DNA from 3 places in the Bacillus sp. OTU530 genome. Region 3 is predicted to be linked to each of the others. Evidence: riboswitches for the same ligand, from Rfam matches in the RefSeq annotation. Region 3 holds a riboswitch; each other region holds the start of a gene.
What was found. Region 3 has a riboswitch for S-adenosylmethionine ahead of AAHB12_RS25615 (hypothetical protein). Riboswitches for the same ligand answer to the same signal wherever they lie in the genome.

Region 1: linked by a shared signal. The riboswitch ahead of metE (5-methyltetrahydropteroyltriglutamate--homocysteine S-methyltransferase) and the one ahead of AAHB12_RS25615 (hypothetical protein) in region 3 are both predicted to bind S-adenosylmethionine.
Region 2: linked by a shared signal. The riboswitch ahead of AAHB12_RS17535 (PLP-dependent transferase) and the one ahead of AAHB12_RS25615 (hypothetical protein) in region 3 are both predicted to bind S-adenosylmethionine.

The regions. Positions count from the first base shown of each region.
Region 1 covers NZ_JASATP010000002.1:34,272-42,338, reverse strand. The annotation lists gene AAHB12_RS01565 (nicotinate phosphoribosyltransferase) at 1-261, shown strand, start outside; gene helD (RNA polymerase recycling motor HelD) at 391-2,715, opposite strand; gene AAHB12_RS01555 (YybH family protein) at 3,232-3,624, shown strand; gene AAHB12_RS01550 (GNAT family N-acetyltransferase) at 3,710-4,195, shown strand; gene AAHB12_RS01545 (GNAT family N-acetyltransferase) at 4,265-4,753, shown strand; SAM riboswitch class I at 5,176-5,286, shown strand; cobalamin riboswitch at 5,399-5,591, shown strand; gene metE (5-methyltetrahydropteroyltriglutamate--homocysteine S-methyltransferase) at 5,752-8,049, shown strand.
Region 2 covers NZ_JASATP010000023.1:56,195-64,261, reverse strand. The annotation lists gene AAHB12_RS17545 (homoserine dehydrogenase) at 1-548, opposite strand, end outside; gene metA (homoserine O-acetyltransferase MetA) at 678-1,583, opposite strand; gene AAHB12_RS17535 (PLP-dependent transferase) at 1,564-1,764, opposite strand; SAM riboswitch class I at 1,878-1,983, opposite strand; gene AAHB12_RS17530 (SH3 domain-containing protein) at 2,720-3,661, shown strand; gene AAHB12_RS17525 (sugar ABC transporter substrate-binding protein) at 4,229-5,209, opposite strand; gene nagE (N-acetylglucosamine-specific PTS transporter subunit IIBC) at 5,337-7,274, opposite strand; gene nagA (N-acetylglucosamine-6-phosphate deacetylase) at 7,540-8,067, shown strand, end outside.
Region 3 covers NZ_JASATP010000052.1:14,248-22,314, forward strand. The annotation lists gene AAHB12_RS25605 (hypothetical protein) at 620-826, shown strand; gene AAHB12_RS25610 (hypothetical protein) at 893-1,036, opposite strand; gene AAHB12_RS25615 (hypothetical protein) at 1,147-1,470, opposite strand; SAM riboswitch class I at 1,483-1,589, opposite strand; gene AAHB12_RS25620 (hypothetical protein) at 1,833-2,051, opposite strand; gene AAHB12_RS25625 (threonine synthase) at 2,204-3,421, shown strand; gene AAHB12_RS25630 (SDR family NAD(P)-dependent oxidoreductase) at 3,584-4,366, shown strand; gene AAHB12_RS25635 (RNA-guided endonuclease InsQ/TnpB family protein) at 4,550-5,878, shown strand; gene AAHB12_RS25640 (hypothetical protein) at 6,534-6,980, opposite strand; gene AAHB12_RS25645 (LysE family translocator) at 7,324-7,950, opposite strand.

The sequences.
Region 1 (8,067 bases), on a different contig from region 3:
CATACCTTTATCAGCAAATTTGTAACAAATTTTGAAGCCCGTGAGCTGCATCATGATATTTTTGTAAACGGACAGCTTGTATACGATATACCGCGTCTCACGGACATCCAACAATATGCAGCGGAAAATATGGAGCTTCTCTGGACGGAATATAAACGAACGATGAATCCTGAGGAATATCCAGTAGATCTAAGCGAGGCTTGCTGGAACAATAAAATGGCGCATATTCAGCGCGTAAAGGAAGCAACAAAGCGCTCCTGATAAATACTTCTGCAACATAAATAACCATAAAAACTTTTAGGAGTTATTCCTCCTTTTAGAGGATTTAAGAATAACTCCTTATTTTATTGCTATCATCACTTATAAACAATGTTTTCAAGCTCTCGCCTTCTAAGAGTCTTCCTCTTCCCTTTTATTTCCCAGTTCTCCAGTCTCTCTCATGAATAAATCCTTATTTATATCATCAAGCAGCACATCCTCTGCTCGCTTCGCACATACATATAGCTGGTGAAGCGGTCTCGTCATTCCTACATATAAAAGCTGTGCATCGAGTTCCTCCTTGCTATACGTTTCCGAGTGGGAAACAATTGCCACAAAATCAAATTCCAATCCCTTCGCAACATGGATGGGAATGATTGAAACAACAGACGTATCAAGCTCCCGCTGCTCTGTCATTAATTCAACAGCTAGAGAGCTATGTGCCTCGAATATACGCATGAGATACTCACATTCCGCTTTTGTTTTCCCAAGTAAGGCAAATGACTTTAATTTATCTGCTTTCGCCCGCAAAATAGCCCGCTCCAAAGCAGTTGCCAACTGTCTTTCATCGTCATATAAAATGAATACAGGCGCATCCCCATGACGAACAACGGGAATCGCTAATGGTACCTTCACCTCATAGCTGCTGCTTAACACCGCGTTTGCTAGGTTCATAATCTCAATTGTTGTCCGATAGCTTCGCTCAAGCGTTAAATAGTTTGCTTTTGGAAATAGCTGCTCGACAACATTTCCCCAGCTCTTTACTCCCCGGTAGCTATGAATGCCCTGCGATAAGTCACCCAATATGGTAAATAGCTCAGTTTTACATATTTTTTTCAGCGCATACAGCTCAAACATCGTATAATCCTGCGCTTCATCGATAATAATGCTTTTTGTTTTTACTTCTTGCCTCGGGCCATATAAGTAGTGCTGCAAATAAAGCAGCGCAGCCGCATCCTCTGCCCGATAGTGCCGTTTCCACCTGAGACGTGAGGAAGCAAGTCCGCTTACAAGCGCTCCCGTTAAGCGTTCATCATAAGTTCTTAGCAGTTCTTCATTTGTCAGCAGCTCAGAATAGTAATCAAATACATCCCGCTTTGGGAATCTCTTGATGTAATGGTTCACAGCCGTCCGGCATCCCTTTTTAAAATCCGCCATCAGTGTTTCCTTTTTCTCCATTAAACGCGTTACAGTTTCTTTGCGCCTCATGTCATCTTCGATGGCAAGCGCACGCCCTAGCTTAATTTCATAATTTTTGAGAATCCGCTGCTCCCATTGTACCTTCTTCGTTCTTACATAGTTCATCAAGACAATTTTCAATTTTTGAATTCGTTTATATACTGGTAAATACTTATACTCATGCAGGAATAACTCCTGAATCCGTTCATGCTTCATGACTAAGATATTTCCGATTTTAAAATCTCCCTCTGGTATCATGTCCTGCTCAATATCCTTTGCATATCGTTGAACCAGACGAGCAAAACGGAGTGATCCCTTAAACGCAATCACTTTTGCCCGTTCCTGCTGCTTCTCCTCCTCCCTGCCTTGCAGCAAAGAGATAAGGTCCTCTTCCATATGGGAAAATCGGAGCTTTGGATCAAGGCATTGTACTACAAACTCCAAAAATGTCGTTTGTCTCACTTGATCAACCCCAAGCTCTGGCAGCACTTCGGAAATATAGGTAAGAAACAACTTACTCGGAGCCAAAATCATGATGGACTGTGGAGAGAAATAAGCGGCATGCTTGTAAATAAAATAAGCAATTCGGTGCAGGGCAATCGTTGTTTTCCCGCTTCCAGCCACCCCCTGTACAATGAGCGGCTTATACAGGTCAGCACGAATAACCCTGTTTTGTTCATCCTGAATGGTTGACACGATATCGGTCAACCTGTTTTGTGCGCTTCCCGACAAAGCCTGCTGTAGCAATTCATCGTGCGTTGTAATATCAATGTCACGAATCTCCTCCAGCTCTCCATCCTCAATGATATATTGACGCTTTAACGAAACGTTTCCAGTAACAACCTCGTCCCCTACCTCATATGTCACATCACCGAGTCTGCTGTCGTAATACACATTTGCGACAGGAGAGCGCCAATCTACGATAATATCCTTTTGTGACTCCTTATCGTATAGCGAAGCCTTTCCGATATATAACTTATCGTGCTGCTCATGATTTCTCTCTTGAAAATCAATTCGCGCAAAATACGGCTTATGCCGCACGTGCTCTAGCTGCCGATGCTCTCGCTCTGTCATTTCTAAAAACTGCACGTTCGTAAGCAAATTGGAATAGCCGAGCGAGCTGTCAAGCACATTTAAATCGGCATACGCTTCCCCCATATTCTCCTGATAATGCTGCTTGCTTTCCTTTGCCTGCTCAAGCAAAAAGCGAATATACGTCTTCGTAAATTCTAACCGTTTCTTTTCAAAATCGTAATCCGGATGCTGTTTTGCTGACATACTTGCTCCTTTCCTCATCTCTACACAAGGAAAGACAAGTTCATTGCACTCTTAGAGAACTTGCCTTTTCTATGGAAGTATTTTGCTTTTGACATAGAGCAATATTATAGCAGGAATTAGCTAAAAAAGGAAATAGTTAATGGGATACTTGTAGATTGCTCTAGAATCAGAAATAGGACAAAGTCCATAGGTGCACGCGTCATCCTCTATTCTACCTTCCCATTTTTTTTTAAGATACTCAAACAAAAATGATTGGCCATTTCGGTAAAAACGCGGATCATAAATGCTGAGTCTATCCTCGCTGATGTGTAATGCTATCCACTCTCTTCATCTTCTTTCATTCCCATACTTTGGTGTAACTTTGCTCCATAGGGCTTTCAAATAATCCACTCCCTGAAAACTGGCTGCGGGAGCTAAGCATTATCTAAAAATGAATATGGGATACAAAGGTTTTTCGTTCGGTAATGTTTAATATCCTAATATAAGTACTGAATTTACAAAAATCAGGAGGTTGCTATGCAAAGTCATGAATTAAAACAAATCATAAAAAATGCAGATCTTGCAATCAACCAAGAAAACTTTGATGATTTAATGAACTTCTATTCAGAAGATGCCACTTTAGTTGTAAAGCCTGGAATGCTAGCTAAAGGAAAAGCAGAAATCCGTCGGGCATTTGAGGCTATTGCTAATTATTTTAATCATAGTTTAATTGTGAATCAGGAAAAGATGGAGATCATTGAAACTGGCGATACAGCATTAGTTATTGCAAAAGCAATTTTGAGCGCCAATCAAAAAAAAGATTCAGAATTCTCCATGGAGAGAACCACAAAGTACGTATTTAAAAAAGAAGCTGATGGAATTTGGCGTTGTATAATTGATAATTCGTATGGGGCTGAATTGCTTCAGTGATAGGACTCTCGATTAAGCGAATCTCCTCATAAGCAAAAATTAACGATGTATACCAGTTTCTATAGAAAGAGAGGCTGTATTCCCCATGCAGAAGATTGAAGCGGAAATAGAACACTTTTTCATCTCTACAAGCAAAGAACTTCTCGATCTAGATATGATTCACGAGTTTTTAAGTGTGCAATCTTATTGGGCAAAGGATATAAAAAAAGAGTTAGTCAATGAAATGATCAATCATTCATCTCTTTGCTACGGCATCTACAAGAAAACACCCGATATCAATAGCCGCTTCCAGCAAGTTGGGTTTGCAAGAGTTATTACCGATTTCGTTCGTTTTAGTTGGTTAGCGGATGTTTTCATTCTTCCAGCATACAGAGGTGAAGGACTAAGCAAATGGTTATTAGACATCATTGTGAATCATCCTAAACTGAAGGGCACTCGTTTTATGCTGGCGACCGAAGATGCTCATGGATTATATAGCCAATACGGATTTGGTTCGTTGAAAAAACCAGAGAATTTTATGATGAGACAAGCAGATATGGCCTTAATTCTTGAAGGGCATAGTCTAAAATAATTTAAATCTTGTATACTAAATGCTCCTCTCTTTAGAGAGATCTGTATTAACTTGCGGAAGGAGATAAAAATGATTTGTCTGGCAGAGGCAAAAGATGCACATTTAGTTCATGCAGTTACGATGGCTGCATTTGAGGAGTATCGACATATAGACATTCCCTCAAGTGCTTTAAGCGAAACAGTACATTCCATCCAGGAATCGTTATCTCACAATAAGGAACAAGCCTGTTTATACATACAAGATGAAACTACAATTGGCTCAGCAAAATTCTCATTAAATGAGAATTCCCTTTATTTTTCTCGCCTCTCTGTTTCTCCACAGGAACGAGGAAAAGGCATCGCAAAATCCATGCTTTCATGGCTAGAGACATATGCCCGCCAACACGGCAAGCGAGAAGTTCTCTGCCAAGTACGTATGTCTGTCCCGCAAAATATAAAATTATATGAATCTGTTGGATATGTGATATGCGGTGAAGAAGTAGTGATAAAACCAAACGGAAGTGAAGTAAACACTGCATTCATGAAAAAAATATTTGAAGGACGATTAAAAACTATCTAACAAAACCGTCCGCTTTTGAGTGCTTACGTTAAGCTGTAACCATTCGTAAAATATTAAGGGTTGTCTCCATTCTAAAAGGTCTGAACCTACTATTACATCCTAATACGGTACTCAAAAAAAGCAGCAACGACACCCCATATAGGTATCGTTGCTGCTTTACATATTTTATGCACGTATTGTTTGGTTTGCTACAAGCTTTTCATGAAAAAGTTTTGCTGCTTCAACTGTATACCTCATCAGTGATCTTACATCACACAAAAATTATATTTATAAAATAAATAAGTAAGTATCGAGTACAAGTTATTTTATATTCGTATAAACGGATGAGAAAAACTATCCAATCGGCGAGTTTTCTTTAAAATTCTTTTTGACAGCCTGTGTATCTCATGCTAAGATGACTATCATATTCAAAATATTAAAAACTCTTATTGAGAGTGGTGGAGGGACTGGCCCTGTGAAGCCCGGCAACCATTTGACAGTTTTGTTGAAAAGGTGCTAATTCCCGCAAAGCAGATTGCTTTGACAAATAAGAGAGGATTTCATAAATAATGAATACCTCTCTATTGGGAATAGAGAGGTTATTTATATTTAGGAAGAGGTAAACTAAGGGCGGGTCGAGACCCAGCCGCTTGTCTTATTAAAATTTCATAAGAAAATGCATCAGGTGCTGTGTGAATGATTCACTCAGCTTAAAAGGGAAGACCGGTGAAATTCCGGCACGGTCCCGCCACTGTGATGGGGAGCGACTTATCAATGAACCACTGTTTCATATTGAAATGGGAAGGGATAAGAAGCGATGAACCTAAGTCAGGAGACCTGCCTGTTGTGTGCGCTTATACTCTACGTGGACATAGAGAGGAGTGAGGAATACGTGTTGGGAAAATCAGGATATCTCAACTCTAGTTAACTATGCGTATAAATCTCTCTTTTCTATTTAGAAAAGGGAGATTTTTTAGTTGGGGATAAACTACAAACATACAAGGAGTGTAAAACATACGATGAATACAGTAAAAAGCTCAAATTTAGGATATCCAAGAATTGGTGAAAAGCGTGAATGGAAACAAGCACTTGAACAGTTTTGGGCAGGGAAACTAGAAAAAGAAGAGTTTTTAAAACAAATTGAGGAGATTCGTCTACAGCATCTTCAGAAGCAGCATGAACAAGGAATTGACCTGATCCCGGTTGGAGACTTTAGCTTGTATGATCACGTGCTTGATACAGCGGTTATGTTCGGATTAGTGCCACAACGCTTTGAATATAGCGGAGGTAAGGTATCACTTGAGACGTATTTTAATATAGCACGAGGCACGACAGGTGCGGTTGCATCTGAAATGACAAAATGGTTTAACACAAACTATCACTATATTGTTCCCGAGCTGGGCGAAGCAGTGCCTGCTCTTGTCGAAAACCGTCCACTTCAATTCTATAAAGAGGCGAAACAAAAGCTTAATATTGCTGGAAAGCCAGTAATATTAGGACCTGTAACATTTGTAAAGCTTTCAAAAGGCTATCAAAGAGGTGAATTTAAAACCGTCGTGAATCAATTTGTACCGCTTTATGCTGACATTTTACGTGAATTACAGCAAGAAGGAGTAGAGTGGGTACAAATCGATGAACCGATTTTAGCAACTACGATTTCAAAAGAAGAGCTTGCATTATTCAACGAGGTTTATCAAGCATTACATGAAGCAGCGCCAAACATAAAGGTGATTTTGCAAACGTATTTTGAGAGCATTGAACATTATGAAGAGGTTATCTCACTTCCTGTTCAAGGAATTGGACTTGATTTTGTACATGATGCCGGCCAGAATCTTGCGGCTTTGAAGCAGTACGGTTTCCCACAAGATAAGGTGCTTGCAGCTGGAGTCATTGATGGACGCAACATATGGCGTGCGAATCTAGATGATAAGTTTTCTGTTCTTGCGGAGATTACAGAGGTCGTTTCAAAAGATCATCTCATTGTACAGCCTTCATCAAGCTTATTGCATGTGCCTGTGACAGTGAAAAACGAAGAAGCGCTCGATGAGATCTTAACAGGTGCATTAGCGTTTGCTGATGAAAAATTACATGAAATTGTTGTACTTACAAAAGGACTGCAAGAAGGAAAAGAAGCGATACAGACAGAAATCACTGCGAGTGTAGAAGCTATCAAAGCATTAAATCAATCATCAGTTCGAAACAATACAGAAGTTCAGGAAGCGATTCGCAGCCTGCATACGTATAAAGCAGATCGCCAAGCACCGTTTAGCGTACGCCAAGGCTTGCAAGAAGAAGCTTTTGAATTACCGCTGCTTCCAACTACAACAATTGGTAGCTTCCCGCAAACACAAGAAGTCAGAAAACAGCGTTTGAAATGGCGCAAAGGCGAGCTGACTAATGCAGAATATGAAACATATATAAAAGCAGAAATTAAAAAGTGGATCGACATTCAAGAAGAGCTTGGTCTAGATGTGTTTGTACATGGAGAGTTTGAACGTACAGACATGGTTGAATATTTCGGTGAGAAATTAGCCGGCTTCCAATTTACGAAATTTGCTTGGGTACAGTCATATGGCTCTCGTTGTGTGAAGCCGCCGCTTATTTACGGTGACGTGTCCTATCAAGAACCAATGACAGTTGCAGAAACTGTATATGCCCAATCGTTAACAGACAAGCCTGTAAAGGGAATGCTAACAGGTCCAATCACTATTTTAAACTGGTCATTTGTACGCGATGATATCCCACGCTATGATGTTGCAAATCAAATTGCACTTGCACTTCGCAAAGAAGTTGAGGCACTTGAGGAAAATGGAATTCGCATGATTCAAGTCGATGAGCCAGCGATTCGCGAAGGACTGCCGTTAAAACAGGAGAAAAAGCAAAGTTACCTTGGCGCTGCCGTGTATGCATTCAAGCTTGCAACAGCGTCTGTCCAGAACGATACACAAATTCATACCCATATGTGCTATTCAGACTTTAAAAATATTATCGATGCTATCAAGGCGCTCGATGCTGATGTAATTTCAATTGAAACATCAAAGAGTCATGGGGAGTTAATTCATTCCTTTGAAGAAAATACGTATGACAAAGGTATCGGCCTTGGTGTGTACGACATTCATAGTCCACGTGTACCAAAGCTTGAAGAGCTGACAAGAAACATTGATCGCGCCCTGCAAGTGCTTGATCCAAAGCTATTCTGGATTAATCCAGATTGCGGTTTAAAAACACGTGGTATTGATGAAACAGTTGCAGCACTGAAGGTAATGGTTGAAGCTGCAGAACAGACGAGAGAAAAATTGCTTGTGAAAAAGGGATAATAACATAGGTAAGCATTT
Region 2 (8,067 bases), on a different contig from region 3:
GCTTCCTTTAACACATCCTCATATGCTCTTCCTTCATTTGACATCTTTGTCAAAATGAAGTTTGTTGTTCCGTTCACAATTCCCATCATTTTCGTAATTCGATCAGAGGAAAGTCCGTCCACAATGGTGCGAAGAATCGGGATACCGCCAGCTACACTTGCCTCATAAAATAAATCACATTGATTTTCCTTTGCTACAGAAAGCAGCTCAGTGCCATATACAGCCATTAAGTCTTTGTTGGCTGTCACAACATGCTTGCCATTTTGCAATGCGCGTAAAATATGCGCTCTTGCTTCTTCAAGTCCGCCCATTACCTCAATAACTATATCAATATTCTCATTGTCGATGATTTCCGTTGCATCCTTAGTGAGCATATCAGGGGTAATTTGGACATCTCTTTCTTTTTCTAAGTTCTTCACTAAAATTTTCGTAACTTTGACAGGACAACCGATTTGATGAATGAGGCGATCTTGATGAGCATTAATGATCTTGACCACCCCACTGCCAACTGTGCCGAGTCCTAGTAAACCAACCCGAATTTCTTCCACTATAGTCCACCCCTTTTTTACAAAATGATATTTATGTGCAATTATATAATTTCATGTCGTAAAAAACAATATATTGTCAACATTCTGAATACGTTTTATAATTTTATCCCTAAGAAAACGTTACCACTTTCATAAAATGAATGGTGTTTCCTGGTATACATAATAATTGAGCCAATTGGAAAATAACAAATTCCCATGACTTCTCCACTTCACTATCGGGCTCTGAGTTGGATCATTATCCCGATAATAATTTTTTGGAATCTCAATTTCTAAGCCTCTGCTTATATCACGATCATATTCATTCTTTAACGTATCACGTCCATATTCACTATGACCGAACACAAAAATATTCTTCCCTTTAGCATCAGCGGCAATATGCACACCTGCTTCGTCAGATTCTGCCAAAATCTTCAGCTCTGGTACTTTTATAATATCCTCTTTCCGTACTTCTGTATGCCGCGAATGAGGAGCCCAAAAGTATTCATCAAATCCGCGCATTAGCTGCACATTCTGCACCTGTACCTCATGCTCAAAAATACCAAAGGTTTTCTCTTCAAGCGGGTATTTTGGAATGCCATAGTGATAGTAAATCCCAGCTTGTGCACCCCAACAAATGTGAAGAGTGGATGTTACGTGAGTTTGTGTATAATCCATAATACGTTTTAGCTCTTCCCAATAATTCACGTCTTCAAACTCCATCGTCTCTACCGGAGCTCCGGTGATGACGAAGCCGTCAAATTTCTCTCCTTCTACCTCGCTGAACGTTCTATAAAAGCTCGTCAGATGCTCCTGTGACACATTTTTTGACGTATGTGATTCCATATGAAGCAGATGAACGTCAACCTGCAGCGGTGTATTGCCAAGAAGGCGTAACAGCTGCGCTTCTGTTTCCTGCTTTGTCGGCATTAGATTCAAAATAGCAATCTTGAGCGCACGGATATCCTGATGCTCCGCACGTTCCTTCGTCATAACAAAAATATTTTCCTTCTGCAGGACTTTACCAGCTGGTAAGTCTTTATTCACGATGATAGGCATATTCTTTTCCTCCGGATAATGCTTGATATAAATCTGCAATTAACTCTTCCACCTCTTGAATACCGATGGACAAATGAATGAAGTCCGGTTTGACTCCAGCAAGAAGCTGCTGCTCCTCAACCGTTTGGCAGTGCGCTATGCTCGCCGGGTGAATCGTTTCTTGCTTCCATGCTTCTCCCATTCCCGCACCCTTCTTTCCTCGATATACACTTTCTTAAAAGTATAAAAAAAAACTGCTCCTTTTCCCCGCAGGTAAAAGAAGCAGTTATGTCCAAAATCATCCGGCTCATACCTCTCTTATCTCTCAGGAAATATACCTGCAGGATTTGGCACAATTCCGTTCGACGGCTGTTGCCAAGGCTTCATAGGGCCTGTTCCCTCTGCCTGTTCTTGATAAGTCGTATGCATTCATTAGTGCTGATTGTATCGAAATTAATTGGTACTGTCAACATGTTTTTTAAGGCTTATACGATGTGATCAAAGACTGCATATCGTCAATATGACCGCTGTCCTAACTATTAGCTATCACTGCTCACATCTTAACCTTCTTTATTATATCATCCCGTCATGAACTCAATAGAGAGATTGGAATTCGACATATTAGGCATCTTCTACTTAATATAAAGAAACTTGCTGATTAGCGATCCGTTAGGCGAAGATAGGGGTATGGTTACACCTTGTTCCTAAAGTTTCCTAATACACCGAATTTGCTTCTAGCTGGAAACCTATACTTTCTTACAGTGAAAAAGAAAGCAAACAAGGGCATCGTTTGCTCAAGGTTCTCAATCTTTTTTATCCCCATTATTCTCTGGACCTTTGATTGCGAACTAAAATATCAATAATTCTATACATAAAGAAATAATGTTTGAAATTCGTCTCGTTCCTACATACCTGCCTCTATAAAGGTTTACCGTTTTCTTTTATTTACTTAAGAAAATATTATAATAGATAGAATTTTTAATCAATGATCAAATTTTCTATCATTTACCAAAATAATCCAAATAAAAAGAAGGAAGTCTTTAAATGACTATTGAATATACTCTTCTCATAAGAAGAAAAAATCATGTCTCTGCAATTAATCTACATAATCCTAAGCCTCGGTAATCTATCCATACATACGTTTAGGAGGGTTCCTTATGAAACGTTTATGGTTTAGCCTTATCTTACTGCTCGCTATTTTCCTCCCCCAAGAACCGACTCAAGCTGCCTCGACATCTTCTCAAGTAGTAATTGTTAATACCGCAACAAACAAGCTTGCCCTTTATGAGAATGGAAGTCTAGTTCGTGAATTTTCAGTCGGAACTGGCAAAAGCAGCACCCCTACCCCGTCAGGAAAGTTCACCATTGTAAACAAAATTACCAATCGTCCATACTATACAAGGGGAATTAAAGGAGGCGCTCCAGATAACCCGCTCGGAGATCGCTGGATGGGTTTAAACATAAATGGAACAGCTGGTGATACATACGCCATTCATGGCAATAATAATGAAAGTTCTGTTGGAAAATGGATTACCGGCGGGTGTATTCGTATGCACAATGCTGACATTCATTGGCTATATGACCGTCTAAATACAGGCGCGACCGTCTTGATTAAACGTGCCCAAACTTCCTACGAAGCAATTGCTTCCTCATATGGTGTTACGCTCAGTTCATCTGCCCCAGTTGTCTCAACACCTATATCTAATGGCTCGGGTACAGGTCGTACAACGGCATCAGTAAACATTCGTAATGCGCCAAGCATTACAGCCACACGTATTACAACATTACTACAAAACACAACCGTTACTATTTATGAGACAAGGAATGGATGGTACCGCGTTACAGCTAACAGTGTTTCTGGTTGGGTTTCTTCTCAATATATAACCGTGTCAAACACAAACACCACACCTAACGGAAAGAGCGGAAAAACGACCACTGCATTAAATGTGCGTACTGCGCCGGGTACTACCAACTCGCGCATTACAACGCTGCAGTCTGGAACTACTATCAGTATCTCAGAAACAAGAAATGGTTGGTATCACATATCAGCAAACGGTGCTTCCGGCTGGGTTTCGGCAGATTATGTACGAATTCTGTAGAATATATTTTATCCAAACAGCATCTTCCATCAGGATGCTGTTTTGCGCTTGTTTTTATAAATGTATACTCTTAGAGACGAGTCTATCTGTTAGTCAAAGGGACATATGCAAGAAATACACGTACTGTAACTTACGCAGAAAATCAGGCAGAAGCCTTGCCTAGCAAACCTTTCATATTCATAAATAAAGCGATATGAAACCCGTTACACATTATAACAAAAACACTAATTTTTCGACGGGACTCGTTAAAGGATCATTCTTCAGAAACGAGGCTTTCACAGAAAACAGCCACAAACCTAAAAAAACTCGCTGATTGGCGAGGATAGAGGCATAGCCACATCTAATACTATATCAATAAAACTTCTTACTATGTCGAATGGTCTCCCGATTAGAAATTTATCCTTTCTTAAAGTGGGAAAAAAGCTCCAGAAATACCGGAGCCTTTTACGTATGAATATCATACTATCTTTTTATTTTTCAATTAAAGTACTTCATGTCCCATAGAACTTGCGCAAAATTGCAAGTCGTTTGCAGTAAAGCATTGCTTGTACGTATTTTTAGTACATCTCATTGGATAATTTGTAGTAGTCCATATCTTGGCTTCAATATTGTTTTTAGAAACTCCAATTTCTCTTTTGCATTATCGGTGGTTATGATATCAACTCCACTATCAATCCTTGTTACGACAGTTTCACCGTTGATTGCTCTTAGTGCCTGCTCCACCCCTATATATCCCATATCATAAGGGTTTTGCGCTACGCTGGCATTTATCCTTCTTGTCTGAATGGATTTTATCATGTCTCTAATGCCATCCGTCCCCACAACAGGAATCTTTAAACCCCTTTTTTCGATTACTTTTAACGCAGCTAGAGTTATGGTGTCATCAGTAGCAAATACACCTTTAATATCAGGATGAGCTTGCAAAATAGATTCCATTACTGACTTCACATTCCCGAATTCATCATATCCAGGCTGTTCCGTGACAATTTCAATTCCGGCAGCGTCTAACGCTTCCTTTGCCCCTGTTACGCGTTCACTCGTAACCGTACTGACTGATGTTCCTTCGATAATAGCTATTTGATCTCTAGGATACAGAAGCGAGCCTAATAACTCTCCTGCCTTCTTGCCTAATGTAGAATTATCTGTCCCAATAAAAGTCGTTTGGTCTTTCCATTCAGCGTCCGTGTCTGCAAGCAATACAGGAATGTGTTTTTTGTGATATTCCGCCAATACAGGAATAGCAGCTGATGGCTGACTCGGAGCAACAATAAGTGCATCCGGCTGTTGTTCCAGAACATTTTTCAACATAGTAATCTGTTCTGTGACTCGATATTCGGAAGCAGGTGCTATCACTTTTCCATCTACATCAAAGTCAGCAAATGCCTTATCCGCCCCTGCCTTCATAGATTTCCAATAATCCGTGTTTAAAGATTTCAAAATGACAACAACTTTAGGCCTATCATCTTTTTCAAAAGATTTTCCCATATAGCCGATGAAAGCAGGGAAAAGGATAGCACAAGCCAGAGAGACTATCCAGCTCTTTTTCACAGTTTTTCCTCCCTATAGTGTGGTGCCATAAATCTCCCAAACAAAAACAACCCATTGTTTTTGTTTGCTAATAAATGACCACTGCCGCCTGTGCGGTCAGTGGTCACATAGTCGTTATTTCAAAACATCAAGAATTAGCTACTGCTTCTCTATTAGAAATAGTAATAATGCCTGTTGCTCCTTGTTGTTGTTCCCCTAATTTCTGCAAGTTGAGTTTTTTGTCATCTGTTAAATTTGTAAACACAATTGGCGTCACAATAGAAGGGGCGTTTTGTTGTAAATAGGCACGGTCAATTTTTATAAGCTGTTTGCCTTTTTTGATTTTTTGACCAGCCTCGACAAACACCGTAAAGCCTGCACCGCCCAATTTCACTGTATCTAACCCAACATGAATGAGAATTTCATATCCGTCCTTTGTTTTTAAACCAATAGCATGTTTAGTTGGAAAGACATTTACAACCTCACCATCGATTGGCGAAATTAAAATATCATTAGTCGGTTCAATTGCAAAGCCATCTCCCATCATTTTCGATGAGAATACTTCGTCAGGCACATTGCTTAATGGCATAACATTCCCTGAAAAAGGAAGGATAAAGTCATTTTCTCCTAGGTTAGTGATATCTTCCTTACTAGGAACAGCAGCAGTGTTCTTTTCTCTAGCAATCATAGTCTCTTCCCTTACGGCCCCACCTTTTGCAAACTGCTTCATTGCCTCTGCAACAAATTGAACGTTCGTTCCTACAATAACCTGCAGGCTTTCTTTATTCAGCTTCATAACACCGCGAGCGCCATGCTTTTTCAACGCTGCTTCATTTACTTTTGTCATATCAGCTATAGTTAAACGCAAACGTGTTGCACAATTGTCTATAGATGTGATATTTTCCCTTCCGCCAAGATCTTCAATAAAATAGGCCCCCATGTCTGTATGTTTATCGCCAGTCTGAATTACCGCCTCATGTCCAGCTTCATCTTCCTCAACTTCCTCTTCACGTCCAGGTGTTTTAATATCAAGCTTTTTAATTAAGAAATAGAAAATTCCAAAGTAGAGTACTGCATAGATCACACCAATGAGTAAGATTAATAATGGTTTTTGAGCGATTCCGAAATTTAGAACGTAATCAAGTGCACCAGCTGAAAACCCAAAGCCATGATGAATACCCAAAGCTACCATAAGCCCCATAGAGATGCCTGTTAAAACAGCATGAATTCCATAAAGCACTGGTGCGGTAAACATAAATAAGAATTCAATCGGTTCTGTAATCCCTGTCAAAAAGGAGGTAAAAGCAAGCCCAATTAACATACCGGCAACTGCTTTTCTTCTTTCTTTTTTCGCTGCGGCAATCATCGCAAAGGCGGCAGCAGGTAATCCAAACATCATGACTGGGAAAAAGCCTGTCATAAAGGTCCCCGCAGTCGGATCCCCTGCAAAAAAGCGATTTAAATCTCCTGTTGCCCCATGATATTCACCAAATACAAACCAAACTAAGCTATTTAGTACGTGATGTAAGCCAATTGGAATCAGTAGTCGATTTAATAATCCGAAAATCCCTGCTCCTAATGCCCCTGCCCCCGTAATCCAGTCGCCAAGCGCATTAATGCCCGATTGGATAGGCGGCCAAATAAGACCAAACACTCCAGCTAATATCAACATGACAAGTGACGTGATGATCGGAACAAAACGTTTCCCAGCAAAAAATCCAAGCCATTCAGGAAGCTTCATATCATGAAAACGATTATATAAGACACCGGCAACCGCCCCGGAGATAATCCCCCCGAGAACCGCCATATTAATGTTTTCATTAATAGCAGCCGTTCCTTTTGTGAGTACAAAGTACCCAACTGCTCCCGCAAGTGCCGCTGCGCCATTCCCATCCTTCGCCAACCCAACAGCAATTCCAAGTGCAAATAATAACGCTAGATTTGCAAATACGGCATCCCCTGCTGATGCCATAAATGGAATGTTTAATAGATCTTTTTGTCCTAAACGAAGCAATAATGCTGCCGCTGGTAACACAGCAATCGGTAGCATCAATGCTTTTCCAATCTTTTGTAAGAAGTTCAACATAGATTTTGGCTCCTTTGACGATAATATTGGAAAACGCTTTCCACGAATACATACTAGCATCTATAAATATAGTTGTCTATACCAAATTAAAAGAAAAATATCCCTGAAAATAACTCTCTTCCTTTAATTATTACGTTAATCCCTTTAAAAATTACGGGTTTTTATCTGAATCCGCTTAAAAAAACAACTAAATTGGTATAGACAACTATATTTTATTTGTGTACACTGTAGTCAAGCATTTACAAAAATTAAAGGAGCTTAAACGATGTCTAATAGTGAAGAATTTATTATTAGTAATATAACCGTTTATGCAGAAAACCACACGTATGAAAACGGCTATGTCAAGGTAAGCAATGAAAGAATTGTTGAAGTTGGACCTATAAACGAGCTAATAGAGGAAGATACCATTCGGAAAATAATCCTTTCTCCAGGATTCAGTTTACTCCCAGGCATGATTGATGTTCATATTCATGGTGCCGCTGGTGCAGATACTATGGATGCAACCGAAGAAGCGCTAGCAACGATGGCAGCTGCCCTTCCTCAGGAAGGAACAACCAGCTTTCTCGCTACCACAATGACACAAACGAGGAATGCTATCGAACAAGCATTAACAAATGCAGCGCAATTTATTGAGGAAAAGCAGGCAGCAGGAAAGGCAGAAATAGTAGGCATTCATCTGGAGGGTCCGTTTATTTCTCCAAAACGCGCAGGGGCCCAGCCACCTGATTACATTATAGAACCTGACCTCGACTTATTTAAAAGATGGCAGGAGCTAGCAAAAGGGCATATTAAG
Region 3 (8,067 bases):
TAAGAGTAGCGAGGTTATGAAGCTCTTACATACTATGAAAGAGATGTATGCTCTTCCCTACCTTTTTGAGGAAGTTCCATGTCAAAAATTGCTTATCGTATGTTTTCATTATGTGCGTGCTCGAAAATCGACAGCAAAAAATGAGAAAGAGAAATAAGATAAAGAATTGGTTTAATTTATTTGAAAATTATAAATTTTCTGTTAAAAAACCTTACATAAGAGTTGGCGAACACAATTTATTGCATCATAATTATAAATGTGGAATCTACTAAAAGCTTTTGAGGGAGGGGATAAGATTATGAATAAGATTACATTAAAGCAAAGATATCGACAGCATTTTTGAAAATTAGTAAATATTGTTAAGATACTATGTAATGCATTGATAGTAATAAATGAGAATCATATAATCAATTTGGATAGAAGAGAAACGCTGTCTCGACGACAAGAAGCACTAAAAAGTTCTTTATGTATCATAATGATTCGAATTACAGGATTCGTATTCCGATGCTTCTGTACTTCTTCAATTATTCAATACATCTGAGTAACTGTTTATGTGCTTTTTTATTTTTTTTTATCACTTATCTATCTCAAAAACTTATACATTTAGGAGGAAATCAAAATGGAAAAAATGTGCATGGATATGTCTATGATGACATGTATGGAAAGAATGATGTGCGAGATGAAGTGTATGAGAATGATGATGGAGCAAATGTGTGAAAAAGAAATGATGATGGACATGAATCAAATGATGTCTAAAATGCAAGAGTGTGATGTAATGATGACATCTATGATGAACATGATGATGAACATGAAAGAAAAATGCTAGTACTTATTGAAAAAGCGCCTTATCTTACTTCGATAAGGTGCTTTTTATATGTACACTCACTATATCTTATAAAATAGTTAATTCAGAAAATGCTACTAGCTCTACTTTACCTCCCCGATCATTTTTCTGAATCTCACAAGTACCATTATTGTATATCCATATGACTTTATACTCTTCCCCTTTAAAGATGACCGTATTGCCATTTTTCACTCTTTTCTCCTCCTCTGAACGTTTTGTATCTGCATAAGTAAAGAGTTAAACTTGCTAAATAGCCGGACAGTTTTTGAAAGATGCTTTTATAATTGTATACTACATAATTTCTAGAGTTGATTTTTCACTAAACGAATCTCGATATCTAATGAAATACGTTGTTGTTGTAGTTCCAAAATTTTCTCGTGTAAATAGCTATTAGAAGGTTGATCTCGCAGTTGGTGGGAAATCGTAAGAATTTCTTCATTGATATGTTTGTATTCTTTCAAAAGGTTATTAAACACGAAGGATGGCGTTTGTTTTCTAATTTCATTATGGAAATTATGTAGTTTTTCAGTAATTTCTTGCTGCCATGATATATCACCCATACTTCCGGCATAAATGTATAAGTCTAAATAATCATTCACCCATAGTTGCTCTTCTTTAATACTCATAAAAATTCTCCTTTCTTATCTTAAAAAGCTAAGCTCCTCTGGAATTAGCACCATACAGAATAAAAACTGTGGTTGCTGAGGTTTCATTGGGCCAGTCCCTCCACCTCTCTTGATAAGGGATTTACATTATTTCATATTTCTCACTATATTAATCGGAATAATATGGAATGTCAATGAAAATGCTGTTGATATAGAGGGCCAATAAAAAAACTTCCTCAGTTGGCTCCTATTCATCAATGTAGTTAGAATAGCAATGCATATTCTTCTCATGCCCAGTTAACATAATTGCCCATTATCCGGAGTCAATGTATTTAGGAGACTACCAAAAGCCCTTCAGTTAAACAATCTGAAGGGCTGACTACTTAAATTTCTATAGTAATATATTCTGATACATCATCTACGCTTGAAGAAGTATGCAATTCAACGGATGTTGCAGAACCAAAACGACGATGAAGCTCCTGTCTAGCTTTGTCTATAGCAATGAATTCAGAAGAGGCATACACTGTGAGATATTCACCTATAACTCGATTTCCAATGGTTATCGTGTATTCAACTTGATAGGTAGAAATCAATTGTCTCATCCTCCCCCCTGTTTGTCCTTGCTACAGCGTATGAAGAAGAGGTTTGAGATATAGAAAGGGTTTATGATGATATCTCATAATTCCTATGAAAATACTATAAATTATTTTTTTTATGTGGTATTATATTTAAAAAATTTAAAGGGGTGTTTATTATGCCGTTTAGTTATATTTCTCATTTATTTTGCCCTAAATGTAAAAAGGAATATAGTACAAAAGAAAAGCATCAATTGTGTGAATGTGGCTCACCTTTATTGGTAGCTTATGATTTAGATAGCCTAAAAGTTAATCTAACTCCAGAAATTGTTCAAAATAGAAAGCCAAACTTATGGAGATATCATGAACTTCTTCCGATAGAGGATTCCAAAAATGTAGTTTCTTTAGGTGAGGGAATGACTCCAATCGTAGAAATGCCTAGGCTAGGGAGAGAAATGGGTATTCAAAACTTATATATGAAAGATGAGGGTATTATTCCAACAGGATCATTTAAGGCTAGAGGAGCTGCGGTAGGTGTATCAAAAGCAAAAGAACTGGGAGTTAAACAGTTAGCTATGCCTACAAATGGTAACGCCGGAGCCGCTTGGTCACTTTATTCATCACGTGCAGAAATAAGAGCAACAGTTGTGATGCCCAAAGATGCACCTGCTATTACAAGAAACGAATGTGCAGTAGCTGGAGCCGACTTGTATTTAGTAGACGGACTTATTAGCGATGCTGGTAAGATTGTCGGTGAAGCCATTAGAGAGCGAGATCTTTATGATGCCTCTACGCTTAAAGAGCCTTATCGAATAGAAGGTAAGAAAACAATGGGGCTGGAAATTGCCGAACAATTCTCCTGGAATCTTCCCGATGTCATCTTATATCCAACAGGAGGTGGCGTTGGTTTAATAGGAATATATAAAGCATTCAATGAATTAAAAGAGCTTGGCTGGATAAAAGGTGACCTTCCTCGTCTAGTAGCTGTACAGGCCGAAAACTGCGCACCTATTGTAAAAGCATGGAACGAGAAAAAACAAGAATCTGAATTCTGGCCAGATTCCACAACCATTGCCTTTGGTATCAATGTACCAAAAGCCATAGGAGATTTTCTTGTTTTAGAGGCATTATACAATACAAATGGATGCGCTATTGCAGTAGAAGAAAATAAGATTGTAAATGAACAGAGAAAGGTTGCTCAGCTTGAAGGCTCTTTCATTTGTCCGGAAGGTGCAGCTACGTTTCTAGCTGCACGACGCTTACGAGAGGAAGGATGGATTAAAGAAGATGAAACTGTTGTCGCTCTAAATACAGGCCTTGGAGTTAAATATCCAAACACAGTAGATATCGAAGTTCCTCATTTAGATCGTGACGACAGCCTTTGTCAAAAGATATAATCGTGAATTGAAGTTTAATATAGCATAAAGATGCTATATGTTAATATCTTCCTTTTAGGGATGATTACTTTTTGTTTTTTGACTGCAGGTTAGCGCAAGATGAGTGGAGGAATCTATTTATTTTTTATAGTAATCTAAAAGATTGAAAGGAGTTAGCGAACAATGGATTTGGGTTTAACTGGAAAAGTAGCGATTATAACAGGAGGTAGTAGGGGAATCGGATTAGAAACTTCCATTCATTTAGCATATGAAGGAGTAAAAATTGCAATCGTTGCACGAAACGAAGAGCAGCTACAAAAGGCAGCCGCTTATATTACTGAAAAAACTGGTACTGAGGTCTTACCAATCCAAGCTGATGTAACACAAGAAGACAATTGTAAATATGCCGTAGATAAAACGGCTGAACATTTTGGGCGTTTAGATATTGTCATCAATAATGCAGGAACAGCTAATGCTAAACCTTTTGAACAAGTTGAAACCGCTTTATGGAAAGAAGACTTGGATGTAAAGTTATTTGGTGCTATCCACTGCTCACGATATGCCCTTCCTTACATGAAGGAAGTTGGTGGGGGTTCGATTGTTAACATTACAACATCTTCTGCAAAAACACCTCCCGCTTCAGGATTACCAACAAACGTAAGTCGCGCAGCTGGTTTGGCTCTTACAAAAGCAATGAGTAAGGATCTTGCCTCCTACCAAATAAGGGTTAATACGGTATGTATCGGATTAATTCGCAGTAATCAAATTGAGAAAATATGGAAAAAGAAAGCTCCTGATAAGACATGGGAAGAATTTTCTACTGACCCCAGCCACGAGATTCCATTAGGACGGATCGGTAATACAGAAGAAGCTGCAAAAGTAATTACTTTTCTTTCATCGGATGCAGCATCTTATGTAACAGGTACCTCAATAAACATTGATGGTGGTAAAGGTGCCGCACTTTAACAGATTTTCTGAAAAGAAGTCCCCTTCCTCAAGGAATGCGATGGGCGTAGCCCAATGAGTAGGTGGGGGATGAATTTTCAGTAGGCGTAAGCCTATTTTTTCTCTTCTTTGTATTTGGTTATTGAGAATCGAACATACATTCGTTATAATGGTATTACCAAGACATGGAAGGTGGTGTTGAAAATGGCAACTAGGGAAGATGGAACTCATATAAAAGGAACAAAAAAATCTTTACCAGATGGTTGGATCACTTCTGGTTTTCGTTTTTCTATTGTTCCTACTGAAGAACAAGCGATACGTCTAGAACGAGCATTTGGGTGTGAGAGAAAGGTTTACAATGTATATATAGCTGGTTTGTATGAACATTTAGAAGGGATTGGATTTGCAGGTGGTTTTATTCGTTATAAGGTTCCTTCTTATACAACAATTACTGCTCAGTACGATTATTTAGATAAAAGCAATGATTCTTTTGTCTACAATGATGCGAAAATGAGGTTTCAAGCAGCTATTCAGAAATACAATGAGGAATATGCAAAAAAGCCTATGCAGTATAAAAAGTCTGTACGTAAAAAAATGAAAACCATGGGTTATATTCCTACTTTTAGAGACATCAAAGGTGTGCCTAAATTCCATAGTAAAAAGCAAGGTAAGTTAAGCTACACGACAAACCAAACAAACGGAAATATAAAAATAAGGCAAGAAAACGGAGAATGTTTTTTATGTATTCCGAAATTCAAAGAAGGAATTTCTATGATTCTACATCGAGATGTTCCAGCTGATAGTGTAATTAAAAAGGCGACGGTAAAGCGTGAGGGAACCCGATATATGGTCTCCTTGTCCATCGATTATCCGTTCCAGGTACCTCAACCACAAGAGAATTTATCTCCTGATGATGTAATCGGTTTAGATTATAGTCAGGAACAACTGTATGTAGATAGTAATGGTCACATTGCCGGTTATACAAGATACCATAAGATCGTTGAAAACCGTCAACGGCGTATGAATCAATCCCTTGCTCGTAAGAAAAACAATGCGAAAACAGATGAAAACGGTGATATTCTATATAGTAAGAATTATCAAAAACAAGTACGTAAATATCAAAAGGTCATGGCAAAGGTAAAAAATAAAAGAAGAGATACCCTCCACAAGATGACGAATCAGATAACCAATGATTATCAGGCTGTTGTGGTAGAAGATATTGACTTACGGAACTTGGCACAATGCTTACGTTTAGGGAAAAAGTTACATGACAACGGATTTGGGCTATTTCGCACGATGCTCAAATACAAATGTGAAAGAAAAGGCAAATATTATATTGTTGCTGATACATATTTCGCATCTAGTAAAATCTGTAATGGTTGCGGACATAAGAAAGATAAACTTACATTATCCGAAAGGATATACAGATGTACCGGATGTGGTACAAAAACTGATAGAGATTATAATGCAGCACTTAACCTCAAGCAATACGGTACTCATGTTTTGAAGGAAATGGGCGTGTTGTCTGCATAATGTGTATCAGTTTCCAAATAGCGGTAGGAACGCCGCAAATTCAAGGCTATGGACATGAACCGTTAGGTTTGTGAGTGAAGTAGTAATAAAAGAGAAAGATGTTGTTTGTCTTTCGAAGCCCCCACTTCAAGACGCGCAGCGGATAAGTGGTGGGTAGTTCACCAACAGAAAGAACGTAAATAACATTTACTTTACTTAAATGCTTTTCAATTGGTGTATGTAAAATTTTGTGCAAATTTCTGTATATCATAGAATACCAAGTGTTATAATAGGATTACATCCCGCAATAGATTCTTCCTTGGTGGCAATATTGTTGGGATGACTCAAACCAATTTTCTAGAGGAAAAGGCTATCCATTTCATTATGGATAGCTTTTTCCTTTTATGAATAATACTGAGTAAGTAGAGCATAATAAGCTTGCAATCAACATCATTCGAAACTGGGATCCCCACCTAGACTATTTCAACCCGATAAGAACAAACTCTTTCCCTTGAAAGGCAGCTGTTGCTTCGCAAAGCTGAAATTCACCCCCTACTTATTTCTGGGCTCATTCCCTTCAAGAAATTGAAGTAGGGGTACTCTTTCAGCAAAATCTGATAGAAACGAAAAAAAGCCCCTCGAAGTAAAAATGGAGGCTTTTCATAACAAAGGGAATTCATTTATGCTTCCAACCGTTCTTTTCTATCCATTCGTTTAATGCTTTATAAAACTCTTCCTTTTCTACATTTGCGTAAACTTCACCCTCAAGTGCAATTGGATGCTTTTTTCTCAACGTGTTGAAGTCTATAAACTTTGCAGCTTCTGTGATAATGTATTCAAAGGTATAACGACTTATATCATCATCAAGAAAACAAGAAGTGGCTGCGTGTGCTAAATCGTATTCCCTTTCACCCTCAGTACTATAAAAGTTACCGTTGTAAAGTTTCATATACGCACCATTGTTAGAGCCATACTCATATACACCATTTGGTACAAGAAAATAAATATGCCCATACATGCCGTCATTATTGAATTCCCAATGTGAAATTATAAATTTAATGCCGTCAACATATATTTCCCTTGCTCCATTACTTGTTGAAATGTTTTGTTCTCTTATTCCCACGAGACCCCCTCCTATAATATGGAATTATAGGTTTATAGTATATCATCCAATCCTAAGTCAAAAAACAGAAATTATTATATTGATATACATTAAAACAGTGTGACATCTTTTTCTTAATCCTCGTACTTTCTTTTTTGAACTATTATCAAACATCAATAGTTTTATGTATAGGCTTCCTCCAAATACTCCTTTTCTTTATGTATGCCCTATATATGTTTAGGGTAACATAATCCGGCATTACCGGGAGTCAATGTATCTAAAACCTATAAAAAACGCCCCCCAGTTCTTAGCTGGAGGGTTTCATATTCACATGATTAACGTTAGCGAAAGTTACTTTTATCATTCAGTGTCGTTTTTCTAATACTAACTTAATTCCAAATCCAATCAGGACAAGACCGCTGACACCCTGAATAAATTGTTGGGTAGAAGGCTTTTTCAGCCATGCACTTATACGATGTACAAGGTAGATATAAAGCAGAAACCATATGAACGTAAGGATAGCATAAATAATCCCCATAACAAGAAGTTGTACAAACGTATTAGTTCCACCGTCGATAAATTGCGGTAAGAACGTAAGAAAGAAGACGGCTACCTTTGGATTTAATAGGTTAGTCAGAAATCCTTGCTTGAATCCTGATTTATCTTTGTATTTAGATGACATTTCGGACTCCTCACGTTGTGTACCCTTTTGTCTCGTAGACCAGAGAGACATATACCCAAGATAAATTAGGTACACTGCACCTGCGTATTTAAAAACGGAGAATAAGACCGCTGATTTTACTATAATTGCTGAAATGCCTAATACAGCTGCAAGGGTATGAACGAGGATACCAGAGAAGACTCCTAATACTGTTTGGAAACCACCTTTTTTACTATGAGTCAGTGTATTCTGTGTTACTAATACTGTATCGGGACCAGGCAAGATAATCAGGAGCATCGCCATCATAATAAAGAGATAGTAATGAGACATGTATAGCACTCCTTTTCCAAATTTGATTTTTCTCTATCTTAACAAGTGAGAAGAGGATTAGATATGTTTTTTATTTGCATACCATATCCATCCTTATTTTGCATAATATTGAATTAT